One region of the Rossellomorea sp. NPDC071047 genome, then DNA from elsewhere that is predicted to be linked to it. Evidence: a T-box and tRNA genes for the amino acid it is inferred to sense, from the RefSeq annotation. Region 1 holds a T-box; the other holds one or more tRNA genes.
The links. A T-box is a leader RNA that pairs with one kind of tRNA and senses whether it is charged. The one in region 1 lies ahead of thrS (threonine--tRNA ligase), so its partner is inferred to be a tRNA-Thr.
Positions count from the first base shown of each region.

Region 2: it encodes a tRNA-Thr, which carries the amino acid that the T-box ahead of thrS (threonine--tRNA ligase) is inferred to sense. The anticodon was not compared.

Region 1 covers NZ_JBNNJT010000001.1:1,082,508-1,099,699, forward strand. The annotation lists gene ACQKFO_RS05685 (aromatic amino acid hydroxylase) at 1-640, shown strand, start outside; gene ACQKFO_RS05690 (4a-hydroxytetrahydrobiopterin dehydratase) at 637-930, shown strand; gene ACQKFO_RS05695 (GNAT family N-acetyltransferase) at 999-1,475, opposite strand; gene pyrH (UMP kinase) at 1,518-2,246, opposite strand; gene thrS (threonine--tRNA ligase) at 2,452-3,666, opposite strand; T-box leader at 3,718-3,940, opposite strand; T-box leader at 3,974-4,195, opposite strand; gene ACQKFO_RS05710 (undecaprenyl-diphosphate phosphatase) at 4,267-5,088, opposite strand; gene ACQKFO_RS05715 (hypothetical protein) at 5,134-5,445, opposite strand; gene ACQKFO_RS05720 (YitT family protein) at 5,653-6,555, opposite strand; gene ACQKFO_RS05725 (ATP-binding protein) at 6,966-8,237, shown strand; gene ACQKFO_RS05730 (hypothetical protein) at 8,351-8,713, shown strand; gene ACQKFO_RS05735 (LTA synthase family protein) at 8,806-10,662, opposite strand; gene ACQKFO_RS05740 (aminotransferase class V-fold PLP-dependent enzyme) at 10,659-12,269, opposite strand; gene ACQKFO_RS05745 (glycerol-3-phosphate acyltransferase) at 12,305-12,856, opposite strand; gene ACQKFO_RS05750 (TIGR02206 family membrane protein) at 12,915-13,679, opposite strand; gene ACQKFO_RS05755 (alpha/beta fold hydrolase) at 13,930-14,727, opposite strand; gene ACQKFO_RS05760 (hypothetical protein) at 15,045-15,905, opposite strand; gene ACQKFO_RS05765 (DUF3231 family protein) at 16,215-17,192, opposite strand, start outside.
Region 2 covers NZ_JBNNJT010000004.1:549-5,040, reverse strand. The annotation lists gene ACQKFO_RS14435 (N-acetylmuramoyl-L-alanine amidase) at 208-1,104, opposite strand; cyclic di-GMP riboswitch class I at 1,386-1,471, shown strand; tRNA gene ACQKFO_RS14430 (tRNA-Glu) at 2,153-2,227, shown strand; tRNA gene ACQKFO_RS14425 (tRNA-Val) at 2,232-2,307, shown strand; tRNA gene ACQKFO_RS14420 (tRNA-Thr) at 2,422-2,497, shown strand; tRNA gene ACQKFO_RS14415 (tRNA-Lys) at 2,521-2,596, shown strand; tRNA gene ACQKFO_RS14410 (tRNA-Leu) at 2,637-2,721, shown strand; tRNA gene ACQKFO_RS14405 (tRNA-Gly) at 2,730-2,804, shown strand; tRNA gene ACQKFO_RS14400 (tRNA-Leu) at 2,812-2,900, shown strand; tRNA gene ACQKFO_RS14395 (tRNA-Arg) at 2,958-3,034, shown strand; tRNA gene ACQKFO_RS14390 (tRNA-Pro) at 3,042-3,118, shown strand; tRNA gene ACQKFO_RS14385 (tRNA-Ala) at 3,126-3,201, shown strand; tRNA gene ACQKFO_RS14380 (tRNA-Met) at 3,279-3,352, shown strand; tRNA gene ACQKFO_RS14375 (tRNA-Ile) at 3,382-3,455, shown strand; tRNA gene ACQKFO_RS14370 (tRNA-Ser) at 3,464-3,556, shown strand; tRNA gene ACQKFO_RS14365 (tRNA-Met) at 3,584-3,657, shown strand; tRNA gene ACQKFO_RS14360 (tRNA-Asp) at 3,736-3,812, shown strand; tRNA gene ACQKFO_RS14355 (tRNA-Phe) at 3,873-3,948, shown strand; tRNA gene ACQKFO_RS14350 (tRNA-Tyr) at 3,985-4,068, shown strand; tRNA gene ACQKFO_RS14345 (tRNA-Trp) at 4,094-4,167, shown strand; tRNA gene ACQKFO_RS14340 (tRNA-His) at 4,185-4,257, shown strand; tRNA gene ACQKFO_RS14335 (tRNA-Gln) at 4,266-4,340, shown strand; tRNA gene ACQKFO_RS14330 (tRNA-Cys) at 4,343-4,416, shown strand; tRNA gene ACQKFO_RS14325 (tRNA-Gly) at 4,426-4,492, shown strand, end outside.

The DNA of each region.
Region 1 (17,192 bases):
CGGTGCACCAATTGGGACCCTTCAGGATGGCACCATTCTTGAGAACCAGACCGAAGCGGATTTAAGAAAGCTTGGCATTGAGATGAATAAAATAATGCAGATAACGTTTGATGGTGGGATTGAAGTTTCTGGACATGTGACGAATCTTGTCTTTCACCAGCATCATCTTGTTCTCATATCAATTGATGAATGTATGGTGACTTTGGGTGACCTTGTATTATTCCACCCTTCTTGGGGAACATACGATTTGGCAGTAGGCAGTGAAATCGTCTCAGCACGGCCACATGCGGCAGATTATGATGCTTTCTTCGGGGACACCCCTCTTATTAAAGAAGAGGATTTCGGGTATCGTGAACTTACACCATTGGACAGCCTCTTCAAAGAGGTCAGGGAACTGAGAGAAGTAGCCTTTTCCGGAGATCTTATTCATAGTATAGTAGGCAAGCTGAATGAGGATTTCCCTGAAGAGTGGCTGCTTAGACTTGAAATTATTGAACTTCTACAGATTCACAAGCCAGAATCACAGTTAAAGGAAGAACTTCTAAAAGATTTATTTGTTTTAAGTAAGCAGGATCGGTTTGCACGTCTTATTCAAAATGGTCTTGATGTCATTTTTGGTAGGAAAGGAGTTACAATATGAGGAAGTTAAGTGAAACTGCCATTGCTCAAAATCTTAAAACTCTTGAGAAATGGCGCTTAAAAGAAGAGAAATGGATTGAACGGCGCTATCGATTCAAGGATTACCTTGAAGGAATACGGTTTGTCAACAAAATGGCAGAGGCAGCCGAGGAAATGAATCATCATCCTTTTATAACGATTCAATACAAATTGGTTATTGTAGAGTTGACCTCTTGGAATGAAAATGGCCTCACGGTTTTGGACTTTGATGTGGCCCACAGGTATGAAAAGTTCTATAAGGAAATGGTGTAAACAAAAGAGACGGCCACACGTGGCTGTCTCTTATGCTCAATGGAGTTTATCTTTCCATTATGCTATCCCTATCCTCTTTTACTAAGGGAATAATTCATTTTGATAAATTCATAACGACTTCCATTTGTTTCTTGAATGAATGTTCCTATAGGAACGAACCCTACTTTCTTATACACCTTGATCGCACGATTATTGAAGGCGGCTACAGACAAAGTCAAGTTTTCCGGAGCATACCTTGTGATCGAGAAATCAACACCAGCCTTGGTGAACGCCTCACCTTTTCCTTTTCCTGTAAGATTCGGGTGCATGCCTAAACCGATATCAATAGTCGACTCATTTAATACATTAAATGTGTAAAAACCAATCATTTCCCCATGGTGAAGGACAGCATAGGTTGAGTTTCCACGTTGCTCTCCATCTATGAATTCCGCCAAATCCTCTTCATCCGCTGTAAGATCATAAAATGCAAATTCCCCATCATATTTCCAGTTGTAGGCAATATGCTCAGCTTGCTCCTGAGTTATGATTTGAAAAGAATAATCCATCTTTAGCTCCCCCATCTATATTTATGTAAACGAAATGTCCATTCAAAGTCTCGTCTCTTCGTGATTAATCAGTGTTCCACGTTTCTGACCGGAGCATATTTTCTCCATGATTCCTGCCTGGTCGAAGTTAAATATGTGTACAGGGAGTTTGTAGTCCCTTGCTAACAGCAGAGCTGATTGATCCATAACTTTAATATTATTCGTTACCACGTCATCATAATTTAAATTGTGGTACATCTTCGCCTTTTTATCCCGTTTTGGGTCGCTCGTGAAAACACCATCGACCCCCTGCTTTGCTACCAGGATGGCCTCACTATTCGTTTCGATGGCTCTTTGAACGCTTGGGTAATCCGTCGTTACGAAGGGTTGACCGTTTCCTCCACCAAAAATAACAATATATCCTTTGTCAAGATGGTGAACGGCGCGAAGGCGAATATATGGTTCGGCTACCGTTGAAACAGGAATAGAAGTCATCACTCGAACTTCTTTGTCGGTCTTACTTTTCAACACACCTCTAAGCATCAAACTGTTGATGATGGTTCCGAGAGTTCCAATACTATCCGCTTCTACACGTTCTATTCCCCATGTATCTGCCAGGCTTCCTCGAAATATATTGCCACCGCCCACAACTATGGAAACTTCAATCCCCATATTGACGATCGACATGATTTCGCCTGCAATGTGATTAAGCTCTTCAGTGCCAAAGTTATTTCCTTCCTTATCCGCCAACGCTCCACCACTTAATTTAATTAACACACGCTTGTATCTCATCTATTTTCCTCCCCTGGACATAAAAAAAGAACTAAAAAGGAAATGAATACCCTTTTAGTTCTTTTTATAGGAGAAGAAATGCTGAAATATAATTGACGATTGATGAACATTCCTTCTCCTCCTCTCGCACTATTCAGAATTTTCCTTCTCTAATTGTATAGAAAATACAGGAAATGGTCAAGTGTACTTTTTAGTTTGTGTTTGTCTAACTATTCAAGCCGTTTAGCTCTTCTTGTAATTTCAACATAACTTCTTTTACCTTCAACATACCTACGTTTCCTTCCTTCCTTTTACGTAACGAAATAGTATCACTCTCGACCTCCTTGTCTCCTATTACCATCATATAAGGAACTTTTTGCATCTCTGCTTCTCTGATTTTCAGACCGACTTTTTCAACACGATCATCGACTTCTACCCTAAACCCTTCTCTTTCCAATTGAAACTTCACACCTTGAGCATATTGGAAATGCGCTTTGGAAATCGGAAGGATTTTGACCTGGTAAGGAGCTAACCAAAGTGGAAAATCTCCACCGAAATGTTCAATGATGATTGCCATAAAGCGTTCGATCGAACCGTAAATCGCTCGATGAATCATAATCGGTTTGACTGTCCCATTGTCTTCTCCAATATATTCACACTCAAATTTTTCAGGCATTTGGAAATCAAGTTGCACTGTTCCACATTGCCAGCTTCGACCAATAACGTCCAATATATGAAAATCTATTTTTGGTCCGTAGAAAGCACCATCCCCTTTATTAATATGATAATTGACTCCTCTTTCTTTTAATACACCTTCCAAATCTCCTTCAGCTTTATCCCATAATGCAACGGAGCCCATAAAATCTTTAGGACGAGTCGAAAGCTCAACCTTATAGTCAAACCCGAATTTGCTATAGAAAAGATCGATAAGATCCAATACTTTATGAAGCTCCGACCGAATCTGATCTTCCCTGACAAATAGATGAGCGTCATCCTGAGTGAAGGAACGGACCCTCAATAGTCCGCTTAATGAACCCGATAGCTCATGTCGATGAACTAATCCCAATTCACCGTAACGAAGGGGTAATTCCCGATAACTTCTTCTCTTGCTTTTATAGATCAAGACAGCCCCTGGACAACTCATTGGCTTGATCGCATATTTCTGATCATCTACCTCTGAGAAATACATATTCTCATGGTAATGATCCCAGTGACCTGACTTTTCCCATAGCTCCTGCTTCATCATAATGGGAGTTCTAATCTCCTGGTATCCTGCTTTCCGATGCTCTTTCTTCCAAAAGTCTTCTAATTCATTACGTAATAGCATCCCTTTCGGTAAATAAAAGGGCATTCCCGGCGCTTCCTCCATCGATACAAATAACTCCAGCTCCTGACCTAATTTCCTGTGATTTCTTTTATCCACTTCAGATTGAACTGACATATTGTTTCCTCCTAATCATTTTTTATATAGAAAAAACCGCATTCATCCCTGGCAAGGGACGAATGCGGTCGTGGTACCACCCTAATTCCGAAGTGCTAAACAAAAGCTCTCCGCTCAAAGTTGATAACGGTTTTCCCGATTATGGATACTGACTTTTCACCATAATAGCTCCGAGGTGGTAAATCATTTCCTTTTCTTCAGGGCTCTCAGCCTATAGACCCTGTTCTCTGGTTAGAAAATAGCAAATGATTCGTGTCCTCTTCATCACTTTTTTATTCAATTAATAAAAGACCGCACCCATCCCTAACCAAGGGACGAGTGCGGTCGTGGTTCCACCCTAATTCAGAAGTGTAAAATATTACTCTTCGCTTAAGTAAGATAACGGTTTTCCCGATTATGGATACTCAAATTTCACCATAATAGCTCCGAGGTGGTAAATCATTCTTTTCTCTTCAGGGCTCTCAGCCTGCGACCCTGTTCTCTGATCAAGATAAAAAGGAATGAATCATGTCCTCTTCTTTGCTTTCGTATAGTATATTCAACTTAAAAGAAATTTGTTATTGAAATTATATGGTAGTATTTTCTAACTGTCAAGAGTGATTAAATAAAAACAAGAAAAATAATCGCGACTAGAATAAGTCGGTAGATCGCAAAAGGAATTAGCTTGATTTTATTAATTATCTTCAGAAAAAAATGTATCGACAAATAAGCAAATACAAATGCACTTAAGAATCCCACCGATAAAAATGGTAAAAACTCAGGGGTGAAATACATCCAGTTCTTCATAAGAGAAAGCGAACTTGCACCCAGCATTATCGGAACCGCCATTATGAAGGTGAAATCCGATGCTGCCCGGTAGCTTAATCCAAGTAAAACCCCCCCCGAAATGGTGGATCCTGACCGCGAAAAACCCGGCCATAATGATAGGCACTGAATAAGCCCGATCACCAGCGCTTTTTTATGCGTCATCTGATCGACGTTTTCCACTGTAACGCTTTTGGGACGAAACAAATCGGCTGCAATCATGAGGAAAGCACCGATCGTTAAACCAGCGAGAACTGTATTAAGCGAAAAAAGATGCTCGTCGATATAATCCTCAAATAACAAGCCTAGAATCACTGCAGGAATTAATCCAGCCAGTATGTGGGTTATTTTTAAATTGGACGATTTACTTGCGTTACGTTGATTAAATCCGAGTAAATCTTTAAATCTCTCTCTAAATACAATGACAACTGCTAAAATTGAGCCTAGTTGGATCACAACTTTGAACGTATTTGCCGGATATTTACCCAATACTTCTTTCGATTGGATCCATAAATCGTCTACTACAATCATATGGCCGGTGGAAGATACAGGAGCAAACTCCGTTAACCCTTCAACCATTCCCAATATGAATGCTTTTATTAACATGATGACTTCCATTTACATTTCTCCTCTTATCGTTTGATCATACTGTGTATATGACAGTCATGAAAGATAGTTGGAGTGATATTTCACGATGACCCCAAACCCGGTTGAATCCCCACGATATTGGGAATTTAGTCCGTCATCGAAAAGTGTGGGAGGAATTAGAGGCAGAACTCTTTTAAAAGGAGCTCTGCTTTTATCTTCTATTTTCTTCTTTATTATAGAAGAAGTTAATGAGAAAGAATCATCGTCAAGTTCAGCCATATGAGCTTGATCCTGAATGACTTCATCTTCCCAGTGAGCCTGAACATCGTTTATCTGCTGGAAAAATCCAAAAGAGCAAAATAGCACAAGCAACATGATTTCCTTCACTCTTCTTCCCCCCTCTCGTGATAATCTAGCTAATCATACTATAACCGACAGGGGACGACAATAAGGAATTGTAAGCTACTGAACAGTCAATTCCAATGAATCATCAGCCTGAATTTTCACGATAATAGCCAAATTTATTGATTTTCAGATACAAATCAATAAAAAGCACAGTAAAGGGCTTCCCTCTACCGCGCTTTCCTCTTACGTCTAATGAATATCTTTCTTCTTAAATCTTCCACCTCTTACCTCTGCTATATCCGCAATGGCTAGAAAGGCGGACGGATCATGTTCTGCAACGATGTCTTTCAGTTTCGCTTCCTCCAGACGAGTGATGACACAGAATATCACTTTCTTATCATCTCCTGAAAAAGCCCCCTCTCCCTTCAAATAGGTCACTCCTCTCCCCAGACGGTGTAAGAGGGCATCACCGATTTCCTTGTAATTTTCACTTATGATCCAAACCGATTTGGATTCATCCAGACCTTTAATGGTAATATCTATCATTTTAAAAGCTACGTAATAGGCAAGAAGTGAATACATGGCTCTATCCCAGCTAAATACAAATCCGGCAGAAGCCAAAATGAACAGATTGACGAACATGATGATTTCACCGACAGAGAATGGCAGCTTTTTACTTGATAAAATAGCAAGGATTTCCGTGCCATCAAGAGATCCACCGTAACGAATGACCATACCCACCCCTATTCCTAGAACGATCCCGCCGAATAAAGAAGCCAGCAGAATGTCTTGGGTGAAGGCAGCTACGGGGTGAAGAAAAGTAGTTGAAATCGATAGTATGATAATTCCGTATAGAGTAGAGAATGCGAAGGTTTTACCGATTTGTTTATATCCGATGAAGAAAAAGGGGATGTTAAGGATAAAGATGAAAAGACCAAGCTTAACGCCTGTAATATGGGAGAGCATAATCGAGACACCAACGATTCCTCCATCAATCACCTGGTTCGGAACTAGAAATATTTCAAGTCCAACCGCCATGATCATCGCCCCGATGGTGATGAGAACAGCTCTTTTCACTACCTCTTTAAGGGGAATCTTCTTATGCTTTATTTTAACTTGCTGCAATTGATTTATTACCTGTCCATCAATCATCTTCATTCCTCCTCCAAAGATAAACATCCCGCGACAACTACTGAACTCATCTCACTGGAATCAAAATGATCTATGTAACATACACAAAACCAATCCATCAAGGCCCATAAAAACCGGCTTGTATAACTTATATATTCTATCATCACCTTCAAAATACCTGCTTATAGTGAGGGACGGACCTCTAAATGAGCACCTTCCACCTTTCTTTGATATAACGAATACCTTGTTTTAATCATGATAATCAAGTTATCTAACCATTTTAACATTAATAAATTCCAGGTCCGTCCCTCAGATAATTAAATTTGACTCAAAGGGTAAAATAAAGTATTTTTAATACTTGTATATTCATATTTTGGATAGGCTGGAACTGATTTCTGTTTCCAGGTAAATTAGGTTTTGGAGGCTTTTCTTTGATTACATTAATCAAAACTTTGTTGGTCAATATTACAATCTTGTTGTCATTTACATATAATGCTAACGTATTATTTCCATTTAAAGAAAAACAAGTTCCACATTTTAAACATAAAATCACATATGGTCTGATTGCATCCTTTGGGGCTTTATTGTGTATGCTTTATCCTATTGAAACCCTTGGAAAAACTCATTTTGACTTACGAATGATCGCCATTTTAATAGCAACGATCTACGCCGGATTATTATCAGGATCGATCGTTTTAGGTTGTGTGATCATTTTCCGCTATTTGATAGGCGGTCCTTATGTCATGGTTGGAATAGCAGTCTCGGTCCTTGCGTTTGTAATAGGTATTCTCTTTCGTAAGATGTTATTAAAGACACAATATAAATTACTGGGGAGTACGATCATCTTCCTGTTTCATTCATTGTTTTACATCACGATTATCAATAGCTTTATCCCTATTCTTCATTTGCAGTTTTATTTCATTTATTTCACTGTTTTCTATTTTACTTTTGTGGCTTTGGTGTTCATTATTGAACATTTGATTCACACGAACAGACAAATCGAAGAAATGATGTATCTCGACAAATTGAATATGGTGGGACAGATGGCGGCTTCTATTGCCCATGAGATTCGCAATCCCCTTGCAACCGTAAGAGGATTCATACAGCATCTAAGCGAGGACACTGAGGATGAACAGTTTAAAAGGTATTCCCCTCTTATACTGAATGAATTAGATCGTACGAATAAAATCATCACAGACTACCTTAGCGTAGCAAGACCAAGTGAATTTCAGCTGTCTACACTCAACCTGGAAAGAGTGCTACAGGACTGTGTCGACTTACTAAGACCATTTGCCTCCTATTCGAATACATCGATACTATTCAACCAAAATGACACCCATTATATTAAGGGTGATGAGCATCATATGAAGCAAGCGATTATGAACGTCATAAAAAACGGAATTGAATCCATTGAGGAACATGGGGAAATCACCATTTTATTAAAAGAAGACTCTTCCAGGGACAATGTGGTAATCAATATTTCAGACACGGGAAAAGGAATGAACGGGGATGAGTTGAAAAAGATCGGTTTACCTTTTTACACCACGAAAACAAAGGGCACCGGGCTTGGAAGCATGGTGACGAATAAGATTATCCGTGAAATGGGTGGAATGATTGAGTACGAAAGTGAGTTGAATAAGGGTACCGTCGTGAAAATTCGTCTACCCCTTACAACCAAACAATCATCGTCACCAAAAGCTTAGGGTATTGTATCCTGAGCTTTTTTATTGGAATAACCTCATCTCCCTTAATCTATGATACACTTGATTTATCAAGATTTTCCAGGGCTCTACAACCTGATGGGAGGCTAAATACAATGAGCAAAAGAGGGACATTCCTATTTCTAATAGGTCTAATCGTAACACTTTGCATTATAACCATTCTCAATAAGCCGACAGAAAAAGATTTTACCCTATGGCTGCAAGAAGAATACAATATTGATTGCAATAAAGACTGCTCTATCATTGAATTGGAAAGTGGGAATGGGAACATTACAGAGAGGATTAAGCTTGCAGATGGAAACGGAGCCTATTCTCCTGGACTATTTACATTACGTATAAACAGACACTACATGAGCCTAAATGACCCGAAACGCCTATTAAGTTTAGAAGTGATCGGCTTTAATGGAAGATTCTATGAAATGAATTCTGAAATAGATCTTACAGGAAATCGAGAATGAATTAGAATGACTTAAGTTTACATAATAATATTATCGATGATTATATACGAATGACTAAACCCGACTCTTTAGTAGAGCCGGGTTTTCTTCATCTAATCTAAGAACCTCAACAAATCTCCGTAAATAATATCATCAGACATGCCTAACTCTTTTCTTACGATTTCTTTAAACGGCTCACATACTGATTCAGAAGTCGATGCTTCAGTTGTATCATAGCAAACATTGTCTTTAAAGACATACTTTTCAGTTACAAAGTCACCATCCCTGAAAATAACAGGATGATCTTCTTTCCGAGTGAAGAGATTATGTCCAAATGAAAGATTATCCTTCGTTTTAATCCCTAATAAATGGAGAATGGTTGGACGAATATCGATTTCTCCCCCTATCGTCTCGATCGTTTTACCCTTTTCACCAGGCACATGGATAATGAGTGGAACTTGTTGAAGTTTCACATGATTTACCGGAGTGTCTTCCTGCCCTAATAGCTCGAACACTCCATTTTCATATTTTTCGGAGATGCCATAATGGTCTCCATATAGTACAAAAATTGTGTTTTCATACATTCCATTTTTCTTGAGCCTGTTAAACAATGATTTAATCGCTTCATCCTCATAACGTACGGTTGTTACGTAACGGTTCACAACATCCTCATTTGTTGAAGCCTCTGGAATAAGTTTATCCTCTTCTTCTAATAAAAAAGGAAAGTGATTGGTCAGTGTAATGAAACGGGTGTAAAACGGTTGAGGTAATTTCTCAAGATACGAAATGGATTGCTCAAAGAACGGGATATCCTTTAAACCGTAGTTAACAGAGTTTTCTTCCGTTACCGTGAAATCCCTTTTTGAAAAATAGCGGTTGTAGCCTAACGATTCGTACATCTTTTCACGATTCCAAAAAGTACGATCATTCCCATGGAAAACTGCCGCATAATAATCCTCTTTCTTTTCCAGGATGTGAGGCATGCTTTTATAACGATTATCCGGTTTGCGAACAAATGCTGAACCGCTTGCTAATGGGTATAACCCCGTATCGATCATGAATTCAGAATCTGACGTTTTCCCTTGAGCTGTCTGATCATAAATTTGATTGAAATAAAAGCTATCCTTGATTAAAGAATTTAAAAACGGTGTGATTTCTTCTCCGTTGACTTTTTGGTTGATGACAAAATTTTGGGTAGATTCCATACTGATCAATACAACATTTTTTCCGTCGGCAACACCGAACAAATCTGAGTTGTTATGTTTCTTGGATTGTGTATATTTAATGGACGCTTCTGTATCTGATTTACTGGCAAGCATCTTGGTGAAAGGTACCGTAGCTTCAACACCGATATCATATAAGTGATAATTGTATGGTCCCACTGATTTGACCAATTGCTCTCTGTCATATGATTCAGCAAATAAATATGGGGATTTCATCAGCCCTAATCCTACTGTTACAAGTAGTAACACTAGACTCAGCCCGATGTATGAAAGCTTCCACCTTCTTGAGACCTTTATGGAAGAGGTAGACGTCCACTTTTCCTTTAATAACCACCCTACAAGAAGAAAATCTACAATTAAGAGGAGGTCCCAGGGACTCATCAGTTCAAAGGTACTTGGTCCGATCCCCCCCACATTTTTAAACTGAAATAAAATCGGAACGGTAACGAAATCTGAATAAAATCGATAATATAATAGATCACCGTATAAAAGCCCGGTTGCAATCCCCATAGCAAGGATGACAACAGCGGGTTTTATTCTCTTTGAGAAGTAAAAACTGAAACCGATTAATAGCATTAATGAACCGAGAGGATTAAATATGATGAGTAATAAGTCCAAGAAGGATTCGATATGTAAATTAAACCCAATAAAAGAAACTAATACGGTTTTTAACCATAAGGTTACGAGTGCAAACCCAATTAATTTGTATGTCTTAAATCGAGTTATAAAACGGGATAATCTACTCATTTCACAACCCTTGAATCGACATTGCTTTGATATTCTTTGTTGAGTATTTTCATTGCTTCCAAAACCTTTCTTTCGTTTTGTCTTCCCATAAGTGCTACCTGCACCCAATTTCGCTTTACTAAATAGTCACTTTCATAACTTAATAAAATGCCTCTAGCTTTACATACATCACCAAACTGTCTACTACACTGTTCCCTCTCCAGTGCAATTGTAATCACACCTGGAGAATAGTTTTCATCCCCTAGTATATGAAATCCTCCTTGAGTTAACACACACCTTACTCTCAGAGCTAAATATTTATGAAACTCATACTCCATAAAATGCAGTGCCTCACTTAGCGCCCTTACTAGATTAGATGAGTGGGTATATGGGATACTTCCATTCACCTCATACACTCCCATATCTAGGTACCTTGGAATTGTGGGGCTGGGCTGTATTCCATCTCGATGAAATACAATGGCGAGGCCGGGATAAGAGCCTAAGCCCTTCCCACTTACCGTTGTGGCGAAGTACACTTCCTTAAAGTCCACTGGAATGGTCCCAACCGAACTGCAGGCATCGACGCATAGCTCCACTCCATACCTTTTGCACAGAGAAAGTAACCCTTTCAGGTCATACAAGTAGCCTGTCGACGTTTCACAATGAACCGTCCAAAGCCAATTAATATTTTGATTTTCCTGGAGTAAGCTTTCTACTTCGCCTAATGAAATTGCTTCATTCCAGTCCTTTTCGAACGTATGAAAATGTAAATCAAATCTGTTTGCATGATCAATCAACCTGTATCCAAATTCTCCGTTTGCAAGTATTAAGCCGCTGCCTGGCAGACATTTCAGCTGAGCTGCAACCATATCATTAGATAGGGTGCCCGTTCCCACTGCAACTTCTGCATAGTTTGCGTTTGTTATTTTGCATAATGATCTTCTTACTTCATCCATTTCATTAATAAACGCGTTGCTTCTATGAGAAGTGGCTTCCCCTTTGAACGCTTCTTCTACCTTTTCATGACGGGGAACCGGTCCAGGAAGGAAAGAAAGCGGAACTGAACTTTCTGTTTTGCGAATCATTAATCGCTGAAATGCTTTCGTCGAATTTTCGAAGCTATGACGGGTTAAATACATTGGCTGAAATTTCGCACCCTCCTCCCCCACTAGATCGGCAAAAGGCTGAAAACCGATTCGTTTATACAACTTTAGCTGACGAACCGTTCCTGAAATGAGAGCCATCGTATAACCTTTTTCCAAACAAAAGGATACTAAACGCTCACATAATTGATAAAAGACCCTCGTACTTCTATATGCATCTTTTACGGATAATAATCGAATTTCACATGGAACGGCATCAGCCGGCAAATATTCATTTAGATTTTTCAGTTTTAAATCCAAAGAGAAGGGACGCTTGGCACGAACCGCGATCATGCCCACCACTTCACCTTCATCTTTAGCAATAACATATGTATTTTCATCATGAAACTTATCAATCAGTTTGCGTTCTGGATTTCCTTCGTGTTGAGGTATTTCTTCTACAAAGGTCTGATAATTTAATGCATAGATTTGTTGAAACTCATTTGATTCACTTGCAATTTTATACTGAAGAGAAAGGTTTTCCATTCTCGTACCTCCTATGTATCCGCAGTTTACTTCAGTTATCGTTTATGGACCAACAGAACTGTCAAAAAAAGTGACAATAATCCGATAAAAATGGTGAATGAACCCTCAATCACATATGCCGTAATCGGAATGGTTGCCATCGAAAGAAAACCTGCGATGGTGTATTTTCTTAATATCATATATGAGATTCCCATAGTGATGGCGAAAATCCCAATGGTAAGGGGGTTAAGAAATAATGCAGTTGCTAAGTAAGCAACTACTCCCTTTCCACCGTGAAGTCCAAGCTGTATTGGAAACAGATGACCGATCATAACAAATATAGAACTGAGAACAAAGAAACTCTCACCTTCTGCCAATTGTGCCGTGATCATTAATGCAAGAATCACTTTCCCGGCATCTATCAGCAGCGTCAGAAGAAAGCCTTTGTTTCCTATAGCCCGACCTGCATTCGTCGCGCCGACATTTCCGCTCCCCAGTTTACGGATATCTTCTCCGGTAAACATTTTCACTATATAATAAGCACCTGTTATACTTCCTAGACTGTAAGAAACCAAAATGATAATACTTATCATTATACTATTACTCATCATCCCTACACCTGACTTTTCTTATATGTTAATAGACGAATTGAAACCCAGGAAAGTTTCATGTATTTACATTTCCTCTACTTTTCCTATTTTCTAAGAGATAAAACGGTAAATAAAGAAGGCTGAATAATATTAGCGCGACACCTTCAAGAGCCAGGAGATAGTAGGGATACTCGCCTAAATAGTCTATGGGACTTGAATTATACGGCTTATGAGAAAGAAACATATAGTTTGCCCCTACCAATCTGTTCACTATGAACACGATGACAGCAATCAGATTTAAAGCGATGAATGCCCTCACCATAGACCGGAACATCAATGTTAAGCCTTCGACCCATACCATGTACAAACAGGATAATACAATCGCCAAATGTGCTAAGAAAAATTGAAAATAACGAAAGTGGGGATAACCAAAAAACAACTCAGGTGTCATGATAGCAATAAAAGCACCTGTCATACTCGCAAAAAAACTGATTTCAAAGATTCTATAGTTTTTCGTAATTAGCATGATTGTGCACAGATATAATGAGATGGAACATAATTGAAATGGCAAATTAATGGCTATATCCCATTGATCATTGATAATGTACCAAATTTGAAATAATGCTTCACTCAAAACCAGCAGCACCACGAGAAGCCATTTAATCACAGCCTTACCTCTGCCGCTTAGTCGATTTCTAAGGACATACAAACCGATCATACATCCAAACGAGACAATCATCGCTGCCAAATGGGAAACCGAAAACAACTCAAAAGGATACTCATCATACCTAAAATTCATCATCTCTTTCAACAAACCCTCACCCGCCTTTACCACACCCATAGGTACTATATTCTCTTAACGCTTCTTCAATTCCTTTAAGGGACGGACCTCCAAAAGAATATCACCCAATCATCGTCCTCCATTCCTCCTATTCCCTTCCACTAAATCCTTAACCGTAGACATAAATACCAATACTAAAACCATCAGATTACTTAACAGAGATTCTACTCTCTAATTTTCATTCCATGAGAATACAGGCATTCACAAAAAAAAACTCCCATCTCGATAAAGAAATGGGAAACTTCCGTTTTTATTGAACCTTGCGTAATGGTACACCCTGGTTCTTATAAATGAAATCAAGAGCCAGTCGATTAAATTCACTTGGCTTCTCTACATTACAAACATGTCCACAATCTTCAATGAACACTTTCGTGGCAGATGGATCTCCTTTTGTATCCTGATCAAGAGATTGTACAAATAGGTGATCTTCTTTCCCTGATATATAAAGCTTGGGAATATGAGAAGCCCTTTCTTGTACAGAAGCATATGTTGATTTTACATAAGGGGTAAGACGATACCACCCGAGAAAATCATTCCGGTTCATTTTCTTTGCTTCGCGGATGAATAATTTTCGTGAAACTTTGTGATTGCTTTTAGGCATCATAATATAGGCGAAAATTTTATATAACCACATAAATGGAATCATATTTTTTACTGCATCACCAATTTTAAGAAGTGTGTTGGATAGTAAATTAAACCTTGTTATCCCCCCTCCTAAAACGGCACTTTTCACGCGATTTGGAGCAGTTTGAAGCAATGCGTGTATTAGAACCGAGCCAAGGGAAATGCCGATAAAATGAGCCCTTTCCACTTTCAGATGATCAAGCACCTTAAGAACTTCGCGCACATTTAAATCAATTGTGAATTTTTCATTATATGATTCTACACTTGGGGACTCCCCATGCCCGGGCAAATGAATCGTTATTACATTATAGGATTTCTTGAATATATCGAGCTGCTTGCCGAAAATTCTTGAGTTTCCCCCAATTCCATGGAGAAACACCACATACTCATTGCCGACTCCTTGATGAACGTTGTATTCTAGCATCAATTCTCTCCTTAAAACAGCACAACCTACCAAAAGAATGAAATGAATCTGGCCAATTATTCGAAAACCGTTTTACTTCTATAAACTCTCATTAATGTGAAAACCGATTTTCAAAACAATTGCATGAGTCACTCTATGCTCTTGAAGCCTTACCTTAATTATCTATTATTCTATACTATCTGAAGTTGCTTTGTCATAAAATTGCTGAATAAATTCCGAACATTTTGTGATGGACGTGAAATTATCTGCCAAATTTAGAAATCTTTTACATTAATAGCCCGGTTAATATCATATTTTTCAGTTCGATATCAAGAAGCCTATACTTCCTTCACCAACATGACATCTTTCGTAAGCTCACTTAAACCCAATTCCTTTTGGATGTCCTCTTCAGGGATATCTGAAGCATGAAATGTAATCGTTTCGGCCCCCCTTGACCATGCCTCATTCATCAATACAGAAATCATTTTACCCTTATGAATCTTGAATTCTTGTAAAACCCCAAATGACAATGCTTCACTATACTTTGTATCTTCACGTAATGTTATGCCCATGACGCCAATCATCTGTTCCTCAATAAAAAAAGCAATGGAAAAGTCAAAGTCAACGGATGAATAGTATTCTTTCATCATTTTGATTTGGGCTTCATTCCCTTCATCATTTTCCTCCATGATGGAACGCCAATCTTCAAATCTAAACTCATTGGAGACCTTCCATGAAAACTCAATATCATCTGTGGTTTCTACATTCAAAAGATATCTGCCAATTAATTTGGATTCATTGGTGATTTCAAATCCCTTTGCTTCAAAATAAAGTATTTGATTCTCCCACTGTTCACGAAAACGTTGAGCCAAAATCTTCCCTCCGTACTCATCGCTTACAGCAAAACCATATACACGCTCAAACAATTCATCCTGAATCCCTTCATATCCTGGTAAGACCCAAGGGTAACCAAGAGAAACAAAATCGCCTCTCCCCGTAAAGCTCATGTATCCAATAAGATCATCACCTTCATAGGCAAAGCACCGTGATCTCGGGTCAAATTCCTTTTGTTCTTTAAATAATATTGGAGACATTGTCGGTTTCCAGGCATAGGGAAGTGTGGAGGTTATTTTTCTCCAGAAATCATATTGAAGAGCTAAATCGTATTCCCCTTGAAAATTTCTGTATGTAATAGACATTTTATCTCCCGCTTTCCAGTTGGATTTTACTTTGCACACGCTTTCCTTATTAACAGTGTAACTTATGAACAAATTCACCCACAAGAAAATAAAAGATCCAAACCTAAAAATAAGATTTGGATACATTATCTTTCATATTTCTTACTACCGAACTATATAAAATGCAGATACAACACTAGAGAACTTATACCTCAATGCATTCTTAACCCGATTTTTTACTATATCAACTTTCATCAGCATAATCATTCCAATTAGAAAAATAATAAGAATCTTCGAAACCATTTCTATATACCTCCAATCATATCGATATCATTCGCATAAATCCCCACGACTTTTCTGCTGCGGTGGTTGCTCCATCCATCCACGTTCAACTAAAAGTTTAAGACCATCGGCACCATACTTCATGACTTCTGTCACAAATAGTGTATAATGAACGGCTAAGTCCTTCCTTGTAGACATCGTAATAGCGTGACAAAGTGTTGACAGCCCAACCGAGTTTGAAGAAGAGATAAAAAAAAGCATTAATTTTTCTGAAAATGGTGCCACATTTGAATCTGTTACCTCCATGGATACTGGATAAGTGGGAAATGAATCATCTTTTACCAGGACATTATTAAAAGTGGTAATCTGCTTTTCACTTAATTTTCTTCCTTTTTTGAGATAGTTCTTCACTTCGATATCTTTTGATACTTGTATAAATCCTTTCAATAGAATGATTCCGATGCAATTCCTCTCAATTACAAAGAATAATTCGCTCAATTCCAATGCATTAAGCGGCCTTGTTTCTCCCAACCAGCTCTCCAATAATGATGGCTGCTCTGAAATGTATTCTATGGAATGAGGATAATTCATTTTAGGTGGACGATCATAGATCCCTTTTTCCAACATTAATTGCAATGATTGCTTATATAGTGATAATGATTTCGTCAGCGCTTCTTCAAAAAGATCATATACATCATTACGGGCAACGGCCCCCACTATAGTAGTGTAATGACCGCTCGTGACCTGACCTCCGCGGTAAACAAAACTAAGAGCAAACAAATCAGTATACAAGGGTGGTGCGGTTGTATCTATGTCCCTATCAGTAAAGCCCATTGGTACAGGAAATCCTTCGGACATAAAAAGAGACTTAATCTTACTCATTATTTCTACGTTTGTCTGTAGACTTTCTTCGATGATTAATTTGATTCCTTGGTCTTTAAGGTATGTAAGGAAATGTGTGTAAAAGCAATTTAATGCTGAGCACTTAATATATGTCGTCCACAAAGCAGAGATTTCTGCGGTAGT
Region 2 (4,492 bases), on a different contig from region 1:
AGACGGATATGAAAGTAAATGTGGATAACCATAAGCATGCTACAGAAGCTGGACAGGCATAATCGGAATAATCTATTAAAGAAACTAAAACAAATTGATGGAGTAAGAGGAAGGGATCGATTAAGAGTAACAGGAATCTCCAAGTGTGTAATTGACCGTGTCCGAAAAGGAGGACCGGGGACAGTCAGCCTGTCCCTACGTCCACTCTTATAGCTGTTTAAGATACTCCTCAATTTTCCTATACGTATCGTAACGGTCAGCCCCTGAAAGAACGACAATGTTATCAGCGATTAACCCATCTTTCTTCCCACCGCAGACAATCAGTTCTTTTGCTACTTTTCCACTTATCGCATTGCGGGGATAAATCGGGCATTTTAATCTGTTCGCCAATAATTCAGCTGCCGGATAATCATTAAATGTACCAATCACAATCGCTTTCTCTAGCATATCATCTTCCTCCTTCGGTTTTTCAGTCGGTTTAGGCGTATCAGGGAAATAAGGCAAGTTAAAATATTCCAGTACTCCTTTAGCGGCTTCTCTCGCCACTTCTTTTTGGTAGTCTTTATCAAGCATAAGTTTAGCTTCTTCGGGATGATCCATGAACCCATTTTCCGTCAGGATGGCGACGCCTTCGAATTCCCTGGTTATATGAAGGTCCTGCTCAATGATTCCACGCCACACTTGCTTGGTCCCTTGCCTTAAATATTTCCCTACGCTATTGGCCAGTTCCCTTGCATACTTGCTTCCAGGTTGGATATGAACAGAGATCCCGCTCGGGTTTGACCCGCTGAAAGACCCATCAAATGCATTGAAATGAAAGCTTACTAACACGATTTTCACATTCGATGCGCCGTATTTATTGATGTAGAACTTCAATAATCGATTTGCTTCATTTGTTCTGGCTGTCAACGGGACATCTTTGGTCGTTGGTGAAATATCATGGATGATGACCCCATGCCTCTTCAATTCATCCCCGAAAAACTCACTCACAGGTTCATTGAACTCATTCTCCTTAATCGACCTGCCCAGGGAGCTGATATAGGGAGACCTCTTTCCAGGAGTCTCTAATCCATGACCAGCATCCCTTAATACTACATAAATCATCTAAATTCCCCCTTTACTAGTAATATATTCACAGCTTGTCTTATTGGTTACGGTGGATTGGGCGCAGGCACCTTGTCTACCCGGTCACTACCAATCCCTAATTCCCTAGGACAAGGGACCGTTTCCTCCGTCCCTTATCATTCTTTTAGGAATAAAAGGTTTGATATCAAGAAAAGTATGGTATTATTCAAAAGTAGTAAATACGACTTATACTTAACTATGATTCTTTCACTAGTGAAGGTGCATTCGCTCGTATATCACAAACCAATCTTTCATAATTCGTACGATAAAGGCAAACCCATTGAAAAGTGGTGACGCAAAACTATAGGGGCTAATGTCTTAACGACGACGCTTGCCAGTTTTCGAAACGTACTCCTGCGACGTGGAGGAGAAATGATGAAGGTGACTCGATTTTTATCACAAATGAAATTACAATGGCACTCTATGAGGATCCATTACAATCTCGTATTACTAGAGGGCTGTTTAGATTGCCGACTCAAAAAGAAACTGAAGGAAAAAATAACGTATCATGAAATGAAGTTAGATAACCTATATTAGTGGTACAAAGGGAAAGATAAAGGAAGATGAAATTTGCAATACGCTAATATGAAAAAAAGCAGCCAACTTATATGTAGGAGGTTGGCTGCTTTTTTCTATTTAATCCCGTTATGCCTAAACAATAATTTGCGACAACGGACCTGTCCTTCTTTCCCAAAATCATAAAAGAAGACTCGCTTATATTTTGATAACGTATGTTTTCCTTCCATAACTGAAATGGAGGGAAGGGATTTGAGGGGGTATCAGTTTAACTAAATAGGGAAGTGGATCATTAAAAGTTTTGAATTTGAATTAGAAATAAACATTAAGAGATTTTAAAATTGACTATTGATATTAACTTTATAAATATGGTATATTCTTTTTCGGCTTACAAAATTGTTAAGATGAGTAAGTTGAAAAAAGTTTTCTTTTTTATTTTTTAGAAGTTGACTTCTGCGAAATGAATTGTTATAGTTATACATGTCCTTAAGCGGGATACTCACATAGATATGGCCCATTGGTCAAGCGGTTAAGACACCGCCCTTTCACGGCGGTAACACGGGTTCGAATCCCGTATGGGTCACCAATTTGGAGGATTAGCTCAGCTGGGAGAGCATCTGCCTTACAAGCAGAGGGTCGGCGGTTCGATCCCGTCATCCTCCACCAAGTTTTTTTACGCAAGTAAAATAAACTACAACAAATTACGCAAGCAAAATATCTTTTTTTTGAATTGCTTCTGTGAAGTAACTTTCCGTTAAGACTTCATATGAAAGTAAATATGCCGGTGTAGCTCAACTGGTAGAGCAACTGACTTGTAATCAGTAGGTTGGGGGTTCAAGTCCTCTTGCCGGCACCATTTGGTTTCTTACTTGTATAGATGAGCCATTAGCTCAGTTGGTAGAGCATCTGACTTTTAATCAGAGGGTCGAAGGTTCGAGTCCTTCATGGCTCACCAAAGATTTTCGTGAATTCGAAATATCTAATTTTCTTATCATGCGGGTGTGGCGGAATTGGCAGACGCACCAGACTTAGGATCTGGCGCCGCAAGGCGTGGGGGTTCAAGTCCCTTCACCCGCACCATTTGTTTCGCGGAAGTAGTTCAGTGGTAGAACACCACCTTGCCAAGGTGGGGGTCGCGGGTTCGAATCCCGTCTTCCGCTCCAAGAATTTGCCGGGGTGGCGGAACTGGCAGACGCACAGGACTTAAAATCCTGCGGTAGGTGACTACCGTACCGGTTCGATTCCGGTCCTCGGCACCAAAGTTTTTTGCGTCAGCAAAATAACTTTCCATTCATTACTACAATAGAAAGCATTTAGCGCCCGTAGCTCAATTGGATAGAGCGTTTGACTACGGATCAAAAGGTTAGGGGTTCGACTCCTCTCGGGCGCGCCATATATTTCGGGAAGTAGCTCAGCTTGGTAGAGCACTTGGTTTGGGACCAAGGGGTCGCAGGTTCGAATCCTGTCTTCCCGACCACTTCTTTGGGGCCTTAGCTCAGCTGGGAGAGCGCCTGCTTTGCACGCAGGAGGTCAGCGGTTCGATCCCGCTAGGCTCCACCAAGTTTTTTTACGAAAGTAAAATTAACTTCATTGATTTTCGCTTAAGCAAAAATCAAATTGAATAGTAAATGTTTCGTGGCGGTGTAGCTCAGCTGGCTAGAGCGTACGGTTCATACCCGTGAGGTCGGGGGTTCGATCCCCTCCGCCGCTATTACTCAATAAACAATGTACGATTTATAAGGACCCTTAGCTCAGTTGGTTAGAGCAGACGGCTCATAACCGTCCGGTCGTAGGTTCGAGTCCTACAGGGTCCATTATACACGGAGGAATACCCAAGTCCGGCTGAAGGGATCGGTCTTGAAAACCGACAGGGGTGTAACAGCCCGCGGGGGTTCGAATCCCCCTTCCTCCTCCATGTTTACCTTCACTATATTTATATCGTCGCGGGGTGGAGCAGTTCGGTAGCTCGTCGGGCTCATAACCCGAAGGTCGCAGGTTCAAATCCTGTCCCCGCAATACCATTTTGACTTAGGATAGGATAATCCTTGAAGAGTCACGCATGGATAGTTATTTTCGCTATCGCGAAAAAACTTTGGTCCGGTAGTTCAGTTGGTTAGAATGCCTGCCTGTCACGCAGGAGGTCGCGGGTTCGAGTCCCGTCCGGACCGCCATTTTCAATTAGTTAGTAATAGGAAGTTGGTCATTTGATAATTTAATCTTCTATATAATATGGCTCAGTAGCTCAGTTGGTAGAGCAATGGACTGAAAATCCATGTGTCGGCGGTTCGATTCCGTCCTGAGCCACCATTTATACTTAAGAACCTTTAAGTATTTCTTTTATTTGGAGGGGTAGCGAAGTGGCTAAACGCGGCGGACTGTAAATCCGCTCCTTCGGGTTCGGCAGTTCGAATCTGCCCCCCTCCACCATTTTTAATAAAATTCTCTAATATATAGGGGCATAGTTTAACGGTAGAACGAAGGTCTCCAAAACCTTTGGTGTGGGTTCGATTCCTACTGCCCCTGCCAAAGATATGTTAAACATGGCGATTGTGGCGAAGTGGTTAACGCACCTGATTGTGGTTCAGGCATTCGTGGGTTCGATTCCCATCAGTCGCCCTTTATATTGGGCTATAGCCAAGCGGTAAGGCATCGCACTTTGACTGCGACATGCGTTGGTTCGAATCCAGCTAGCCCAGCCAACGGCGGCATAGCCAAGTGGTAAGGCAGAGGTCTGCAAAACCTTTATCACCGGTTCAAATCCGGTTGCCGCCTCCAATTCTTCATGCGGGTGTAGTTTAGTGGTAAAACCTCAGCCTTCCAAGCTGATGATGAGGGTTCGATTCCCTTCACC